Regions from separate parts of the Phenylobacterium sp. LjRoot219 genome, predicted to be linked through region 1. Evidence: riboswitches for the same ligand, from Rfam matches in the RefSeq annotation. Region 1 holds a riboswitch; the other holds the start of a gene.
The links. A riboswitch is a leader RNA that binds a small molecule or an ion and turns the genes downstream of it on or off. The one in region 1 is predicted to bind cobalamin.
Positions count from the first base shown of each region.

Region 2: another riboswitch for cobalamin. It lies ahead of ACSQ14_RS09075 (TonB-dependent receptor plug domain-containing protein); the one in region 1 lies ahead of cobW (cobalamin biosynthesis protein CobW).

Region 1 is NZ_CAXUQI020000002.1:41,635-45,894, forward strand. It holds gene cobN (cobaltochelatase subunit CobN) at 1-732, opposite strand, end outside; gene cobW (cobalamin biosynthesis protein CobW) at 732-1,766, opposite strand; cobalamin riboswitch at 1,872-2,070, opposite strand; gene ACSQ14_RS18285 (class I SAM-dependent methyltransferase) at 2,119-2,787, opposite strand; gene ACSQ14_RS18290 (antibiotic biosynthesis monooxygenase family protein) at 2,831-3,115, opposite strand; gene ACSQ14_RS18295 (DUF1254 domain-containing protein) at 3,223-4,227, opposite strand; gene ACSQ14_RS18300 (sulfotransferase family protein) at 4,224-4,260, opposite strand, start outside.
Region 2 is NZ_CAXUQI020000001.1:1,842,222-1,846,481, forward strand. It holds gene ACSQ14_RS09075 (TonB-dependent receptor plug domain-containing protein) at 1-1,815, opposite strand, end outside; cobalamin riboswitch at 1,953-2,138, opposite strand; gene cobU (bifunctional adenosylcobinamide kinase/adenosylcobinamide-phosphate guanylyltransferase) at 2,182-2,697, shown strand; gene ACSQ14_RS09085 (GNAT family N-acetyltransferase) at 2,823-3,359, opposite strand; gene ACSQ14_RS09090 (sugar MFS transporter) at 3,356-4,260, opposite strand, start outside.

The sequences.
Region 1 (4,260 bases):
GTCGTTCTTCAGGCTCTGGACGAAGATCGGGGCCACGTCGAAGCCGCGCGCGACCAGGGCGGCGATGTGCGCGTCCACCGCCTGGGTGGCGCCCGAGACCACCAGCGCCCGGTAGAAGGTCAGCGCCGCCTTCGGCCGGTCCGGCGACCAGCGCGCGGTCAGGCTGGCGAGGTCGGTGACCCGCTCGCCGGGCCAATAGAGGCCGGCGTCCAGCAAAGGCGCCGGCTCGGCCCAGGGCCCCGCCTGCCGACCGATCAGGCCGGCGGCGTAGAGCAGGAAGTTGCGGGCGTTGCCGACGCCGCCCTGCCGCAGATAGTCCAGCGCGCGTGCGTGGACCCCCGGCGGGGCCAGCGACATGTCGGCGCCCTCGGCGTTGTCGCCGTCGTCCAGCAGCGCCACGAAGATCGCGCCCGACTGCCGGCAGGCCGCCTGGATCTCGTCGAGGCCGTAGGGCCAGTAAGCCCGCCCGCCCAGCAGCCGCACGCAGACGAATTTCGCCTTGGCGACGACCGCCTCGACGTAGAGGTCGACCGACAGCGGATGCTTCAGGCGCAGCAGATTGGCCAGCCGGACCCGGCCGGCCGCCGCCGGAAGGTCCGCCGCCGCCTGCGACAGGCAGGCGAGGTCGCTGTCGGCGGACGACAGGATGACGATCTCCCCGGGGCTCTGCCCCAGGTCGACCGCCTCCTCGCCGTCGAGGACCGCGCCCGGCTGGACCGCCAGCAGGTGCATCAGCCAAGCGCCGCGAGGACCAGGGGGCCGACCGCTGCGCGATCCAGCCCCTTCTCGCCGATCACCACCAGCGACGAGGCGCGAGCCTCGTCGGCGCGCCACGGCCGGTCGTAATAGGTCTGGATGCGCGGCCCCACGGCCTGGACGATCAGCCGGGCGGCCTTGCCGGCGACGGCCACGACCCCCTTGAGCCGCAGGACGTCGTGGGCTTCGAGGGTCGTGCGCAGGTCGGCGGTCAAGGCCTCGACATCGGCGACCGCGCCGCCCCGGACCACGAAGCTGTCGAAGTCGTCGTGATCGTGATCGGCCTCGCTCTCGTGATGGGAGTGGCGCGAGTCGAGATCGTCCTCGGCGCCGACGCCGAGGCCCAGCAGGATCGCCGGATCGATCTGCGCCTGGCTGGCGTGGATGATCTTCACCCCCGGCCGCAGGTGCTCACGCAGGCTGTCTTCCACCCGGGCGAGCGTCGGCCGATCGACGAGGTCGGTCTTGTTGAGGATCACCAGGTCGGCGCAGCCCAGCTGGTCCTCGAACAGCTCCTCGAGCGGCGTGTCGTGATCCAGCGTCGGATCGGCCTCGCGGGCCTTGGCCAGCGCCGCCGGGTCCGGCGCGAACCGGCCCTTGGCGACCGCCTCGGCGTCGACCATGGCGATCACCCCGTCGACCGTCGAACGGGTCCGCACCTCCGGCCAGGTGAAGGCCTTCACCAGCGGCTTCGGCAGGGCGAGCCCCGAGGTCTCGATCAGGATGTGCTGCGGCGGGTTCGGCCGATCGATCAGCTTCTGCAGCGTCGGCAGGAAGTCGTCCGCTACCGTGCAGCAGATGCAGCCGTTGGCCAGCTCGAGGATGTCGTCGTCCTCGCAGCCCTCGACCCCGCAGCCGCGCAGGATCTCGCCGTCGATCCCGACATCGCCGAACTCGTTGACCACGACCGCCAGCCGCTGGCCGCCGGCGTTCTGCAGCAGGTGGCGGATCAGCGTGGTCTTGCCCGTACCGAGGAAGCCGGTGACGACGGTGGTGGGTATTCTGGCCATGGTCTCTCGCCTCTGCAGGGCGGAGGGCATGACGGCGCGCGAGCGTAGCCGCCCGCGGAAAATGGGGCGTCCGCCATCGAGCCGCGCTGGCGCCCACCGCGCCGTTGCGTCGTCGCCGTCGAGGTCGGTCTCCTGGCTTTCGCCCTACGTCGCAGCGCCTTCCCAGGACCGAAATCCCAGTGGCGTCATGCTGCGACGATCGTTGGACGATCACAGTTGCGGGGGCAGCTGCGGAATTGGCCCGAATGGACCGCACCGCATTCCCGGAAGCTCGCGCTTCCAAACCTCGATGACGGAATTAGCCCTAGGCCGCGGCGCGACTGAAGGTCAAGGCTGCCGTCAGGAGCCGCGATCAGGTCGCTGCGGCTCGCGCCGCCGGAGCGCCACCGGTGACTCGCGATCCGCATGGCGTGGCCGAGCCGCGATAGATGTAGCCGCCCAGGCTCGGCCGCGGGCCCATGTAATCGGCGTGGAGCTGGTCGACCGCGAAGCCGGCCGCCTCGACCAGGGCGGGAATGTCGCGGGTCAGATGGCAGCCGCCGAACAGCCGCTTCCAGGTCGGCTCGATGCGCGCCTGCCGCTGGAACAGCACCGGGTCGGGCGAGCGGCCGTGCTCGCAGAACAGCAGCCGTCCTTCGGGCCGCAGCACCCGGTGCGCCTCGCGCAAGGCTCCGGCCACGTCAGGGATGGTGCACAGCGTGAAGGTGACCACGACCGTGTCCACGCTGCGATCGGCGAGCGAGACGGCCTCGGCGGATTCCGCCAGCACGGCCACCGGGATCGGCGACTGGTCCGCGCGCCGGCGCGCCTTGGCCCGCATGGCCGCCTCCGGCTCCAGGCCATAGACCTTGCTGACCTTGCCGGCATCGTAGAGCGGCAGGTTCAGGCCCGACCCGAGACCGAGTTCGAGCACCACGCCCTCGGCCCGCGGCACGACCGCACGGCGCAGCTCGGTGATCGGCCTCATGCCGCAGCCGCAGCTGATCACCGTCGGGAGGATGAAGCGCGAGTAGAAACCCATTTTCAGATCCCGATGCCGGACGTCCGGAGCTGCGCGCCGGTGCTCAATCGATCTCGAAGTGCTCCATGACGCCGCCCGTCGAGAAGGGGGCGAACAGCTCGCGGAAGGGGCCGATAACCTCGCTCTGGCTGAAGGCGACGTGCGCCTCCATCTTCGTCCACTCGACCAGCAGGATGAACTTGTCGGGATTTTCCACGCCCCGACCGAAGCGGACCGATTCAACGCCCGGGAAGCTGGCGAGCATCGGCAGTCCGCGTTCGTTCATCGCCGCGATGAACCCTTCCGCCTGCCCTTCGCGGATCGTGATCTCAGAGCGCTCAACCAACATGCGACGTCTCCTGTCTGTACGGCTCGGCCGCGGTGCGGGCGAGTTCGCGCGGAGTATGACCGGACGGGCGGCAAGTTCGAGCTCTACTTCTGATCACGGGCTGAGCCTCAGTCGCGCTTGCGAAGCTGCGCGCTCGGGCAGCCGCCCGGGCCGATGATCCGGCAGACGAAGGCCCCGCGCCGGCGGCCCAGGGTGTCAATCCGGTTGAGCGCGTCGTCCGGCGTGGATGGCCCGACGGCGATGCGGATGCGGCCGTCGGCGTCGCGCCGGGCGTTGCGGTCGTGCGCGCCCGGCGTCTGCAGGTGCTCGTACCAGTAGTTGTAGGCGTGCAGCGACCAGTAGCCGCCGATGTCCTCCGGCATCGTCACTTCCAGCCATTCGTCCTCGGCCAGGTCGAAGCCGCCGAGGAAATAGCGGGTGTCGGCGTCGCCCTGCACCGTCTCGGTCAGTTCGGGCGGGGCGACATCGAGCCGGTTGGCCAGCGCGCGGGCCGCCGCCGTCCACTTCAGATACTCGCGCACCGCATTGCCGAGCGAGCGCGCGACGAACTGCAGCGCCGCGTCGGCGCCGCCGCCCATCAAGGCCAGGCCCCGCGCCGGCGGCCCGCCGGTCAGCGACAGGCTGGCGGGCGGGCTGTCGTCACGGTGCAGCACCCGGATCAGCTGGATCCGGGTCTCCGGCGTCAGCGCCAGGCCGCCCGGCCCGGCGTCCGCCGCGATCTCGAGCCCGAAGCCGCCGTCGGCCCCGCAGTCGCCCGGCTCGAAGGCGGCGTAGCCGGCGATCAGCGGCGCGCCGTTCGGCCCCACCGTGTAGAGCCCGACGCCGACCCGCTCCGAGCCGTTCAGCCGCCCCTCCAGCCGATAGCGGCCGGCCGGATCGACCGGGGCGTGGAACATCAGGTAGTCGGGATTGGGCCCGCCATAGACCGGCAGGGCGCGCGCCAGTCCGTGGCTGCGGAACTGGTGGCCCAACACCGCCCCGCCGAGCCCGGCGGCGAGCACGCGGGCGACATAGGCCTCGCCCTCGGCGGCGGTCGCGGCGTCCGGCGCCTGGGCGCAGACCAGCGTACGCGCTTCGGCGACGGCGGCGTTCAACCCCTCCCAGCCGGTCATCCCGCGGCTCCGATCCGCGCCAGGCCGTCGCGC
Region 2 (4,260 bases), on a different contig from region 1:
GACGTAGCCCTTCAGCACGTTGCGGTTGGCGGCGTCGTCGAACCGGTCACCGGCGTACTGGACCGCGACCGCGGTCTGCAACGCGTTCGGCCAGTCGTAGCTCACCTCGACATTTCCGACCCGGGCCGGACGGCGCGGCAGCCGCTTGTCGAAGTTGCGGCTCGTCTCCGCGTCGTTGCGCGCATCGACCCAGGTGTAGTTGACCGATAGCGCCAGGGCGTCGGTCAGCTGGGCGTCGGCGTCGAGCTCCACGCCCTTGGCCTTGGTGCGTGCGGTGTTGGCGTAGAAGCCGAAGCGCGGCACGCCGTTGGCGCCGACGCACAGCGGGTCGCTGGCGGCGGACAGGCAGGTGAAGAAGTCGATCTGGTTCTTGGTCTTGCGCTCGAAGTAGGCGGCGGAGACGACGATCCGGCCGTCCATCATCCGGTGCTCCACCCCGGCGTCCCAGCTGTGCGAGGATTCCGGATCCAGCGTCGGGTTCCCGTACTCGCTGCCCAGCTGATAGAGGCTCGGCGCCTTGAAGGCCTGACCCCAGCTGGCCCGCAGCACGGTCTTGCCTTCGTTGAGCCGCCAGGCGGCCGAGGCCTGACCCACGGTGTTGCCGCCGAAGTCGCTGTGGTGATCCTGCCGCACGCCGCCGCTGAGCGTCAGGTTGGAGATCACGTCGCCGCGGAGGTTCGCATAGAAGCTGTCGAGCCGGGCGCTGCTGTGCACCGGCGTCGGGTTGGGATCGAAGTCGCTGGGCGACGCGGTCCGCATCTTCGACTTCTCGGTCTCCGCCCCGAAGACCGCGGTCCACACCGGCGTGACCTCGAAGGCGCCCTGGTACTCGAACCGCTCGTTGCGGCCGGAGGCGCGGAACGTGACGTCGGTCACCGCCTGATCCGGGTCGTAGTTCTTACGGATGGTGCTGGTGTAGGCGTAGCCCGCCCGGTTGGTGAACCTTCCGTCCAGCAGGCTGAGGCGTGCGCCGGCGTAGCCGACCAGGTCCTGGGTCGTGCCCAACGCGCGGGTGTCGCCGAAGACGAAGTTCGGCGGCACGAGGCCGTCCATCTCGTTGCGGCCACGCGAGTAGATGGTGCGCAGGTCCAGCGAGAGCTGATCGGTGACGGCGACGTCCGCCTTGGCGCTGGCGCCAATGTTGCGGTAGCCGTCCAGTTCGCGGCCGCCCTTGGCCTCGTCGAAGGTCGAGATGCCGCTGGTGGTCAGGTAGCCCGCCGTCGCGCGCCAGCTGACCCGCTCCGACTTGCCGCCGAGCGCGGCGCGGCCGTAGGCCCAGTCGTTGGAGCCGCCTTCCGCGAGGAGACTCGTTTCGAACGGTTCTGTCGGCACGGCGGTCAGCAGGTTGATGACCCCGCCGATCGCCTGGCTGCCCCACAGCACCGACTGCGGGCCGCGCAGGATCTCGACGCGGGCGATGTCGCCGACCAGCATGTGGCCGAAGTTGAACCCGGCGTCCGTGGTCGAAGGATCGTTCAGCTTGACCCCGTCGATCAGCACGACCGTCTGCCCGGGCTCAGCGCCGCGGATGTAGACGTTGGTCGTCCCGCCGACGCCGCCGTTGCGCGAGAAGCTGACGCCCGGCGTGGTGGCCAGGATCTCGGTCAGCAGCGGCGTCTGCTTTTCCTGCAGCGTTTCGGCGGTGATGACGGTGACCTGCTGACCGACGCGGTCGGCGCGTTCGGCCGTGCGGCCGGCGACGACGACCAGTTCGTCGACCGCCGGAACCTCGGCGGCGGCCTCGGCGTGGACAGCGGCGGGCGCCGCTGCGGCGATGACGCAGAATGCAGTGGAAACAAACAGCTTAGAGTTCAAAGCAAGCCCCTCAGACGAAGGGCCGACGCACGCAGGCTGGGCGCGCCGCAACGCGCCAGTCCCGCGCACGCGCGGCCGGATCAACGTCGCCGAACCGGGGTTTCATCCCGTTCGCCAAGGCCATCCCCGACCTCGCCGAATGACGACCGCTGCGGGCAGGTCTCCTGACTCACGGCTCAATCGCTCGATCCCGCCTTCCCAGGCCTTGCCAGGCCCAGTGGCGCGTGGGATCGCGCTCGCCGCTCACAGTTGCGGGGACAGCCTGGGTCTTTCACCCAGTTCCCTTTTGATCCCTTGCGGGAACCCGTTGCGTGGGCGGCGCTATAGTCGTGCTCTTGGCGCACGTCAAACAAGGGGGCGGATCCCATGGCACTTCGACTGATCATCGGCGGCGCCCGCTCCGGAAAGAGCGCGCACGCCCAGGCGCTGGCCGAGGCCGAGGCCGCGCGCCGCGGCGGCGCGCCGGTGATGATCGCCACCGCCGAGGCGCTCGACGCGGAGATGGCCGAGCGCATCGCCCGTCATCGCGCGGAACGCGGCCCAGCCTGGCGCACGCGCGAGACGCCGCTCGAGGCGGCCGACGCGCTGCGGAGCCTCGCGGCCACCGACTGCGCGGTCGTCGACTGCCTGACGCTGTGGCTGAACAACCTGATGTTCGCCGAGCGCGATCTGGAGGCCGCGACCGAGGCGCTGCTCTGCGCCGCGGCGGAGAGTGCCGGCGAGGTCATCCTGGTGACCAATGAGGTCGGCATGAGCATCGTCCCGGAGAACGCGCTGGCCCGCCGGTTCCGCGACGAGGCCGGGCGGATGAACCGGCGGGCGGCTGAACGCGCCGACGAGGTGGTGGTGATGTTCGCCGGAATCCCGCTGCGGCTGAAGTAATCTCATCAGCAGGTCATCCCCGCGAAAGCGGGGACCCAGGTTTTTTGCGTTCTAGGGCAGCGGTCGAACAAGAACGCCTGGATCCCCGCTTTCGCGGGGAAGAGCGGAGGAGGGGGGAGCTTGGCTTACTCGGCCCCTCTCCCCGCGGCGTAGACCACGTGCCGGCGCAGCGGGTAGTCGGGGGCCAGCAGCGGATGGTCGAAGCCGCGGTCGGGCTGCTTGATCATGCCGATGCGCCGCATCACCGCCTGGGAGCGCAGGTTGCCGGTGGCGGTGATGGCGAGGATCTCGTCGTCCGGCAGATGGGCGAACCCCCAGTCCAGCGCCGCACGGGCGCCTTCCGCCGCCAGCCCCTGGCCCCAGACCGCCGGGGCGAGCCGCCAGCCGGCTTCGATGGCCGGCGCAGGCGGCAGATCGGCGGGCATCCGCCGGATGCCGATCATGCCGACCAGCCGGGCTTCGGCCTTCAGTTCGGCGGCCCAGAACCCGAAGCCGTGCTCGGCGATGTGGGCGTTGATGCGATCGACCAGGGCGTCGCTCGCCGCCCGGTCGATCGGGCCGCCCAGCCAGTCGCTGACCCGCGCGTCGCCGTTGAAGGCGGCGAAGGCGTCGCGGTCGTCTTCGCGGAACGGCCGCAGGACCAGCCGGGCGGTTTCGATCATTGCGCGGGCGTCGGCGCGGCGTGCGCTTCCGGGCCCAGCGCGCGACTGCCCCACAGGGCGTAGAACAGGATGTAGAGCTCGCAGATCACGGTCAGGAAGAAGGACGCCTGCAGGCCGTACTGATCGGCCAGCCAGCCCTGGACGATCACCAGCGCGCCGCCGGCGATGGCCATGATCAGCAGCCCCGAGCCCTCTTCGGTGAGCGGCCCCAGGCCGCGGATGCCGAGCGTGAAGATGGTCGGGAACATGATCGAGTGGAACAGGCCGACCGAGATCAGCGCCCACATGGCGGTCGAGCCGGTGGCGGTGGCCGCGACCAGCATGACGGCCGCGGCGCCGATGGCGGCGGCGGCGAGCACCTTCTCCGCCGGGATGCGGCGCATGACGAAGCTGCCGACGAAGCGGCCGACCATCATCCCGCCCCACAGCAGGAACAGGTAGCGCGAGGCCTGTTCGTGGGTGAGGTTGCCGATCTCCGGGGCGGAGACGAAGTTGATGAACAGGTTGCTGACCCCGATCTCGGCGATCAGGTAGATGAAGATCGCCGGGATCCCCAGCACCAGGTTCCGGTGGCGCCAGAGCGACATGTGCTTGCGCTCCTCGGCCGCCGCCCGCCGGGCGCCGGCGCTGAGGGTCGGCAGCTTGAAGCGGGCGATGACGACCGCCAGCACCACCAGCACGATGGCGACGATCAGATAGGGCAGTTGCACCGACTGCGCGTCGGCGAGGCGCTGCTCCATTGTGAGGGTGGCGCCCTGGGTGGTGCCCGAGACGCTGCGGCCGAGGATCAGGTAGCCGCCGAAGAGGGGCGCGAACATTGTGCCCATCGAGTTGAACGCCTGGACCAGGTTCAACCGCGCCGGGGCCGATTCCGGCGGGCCGATCACCGCCACGTAAGGGT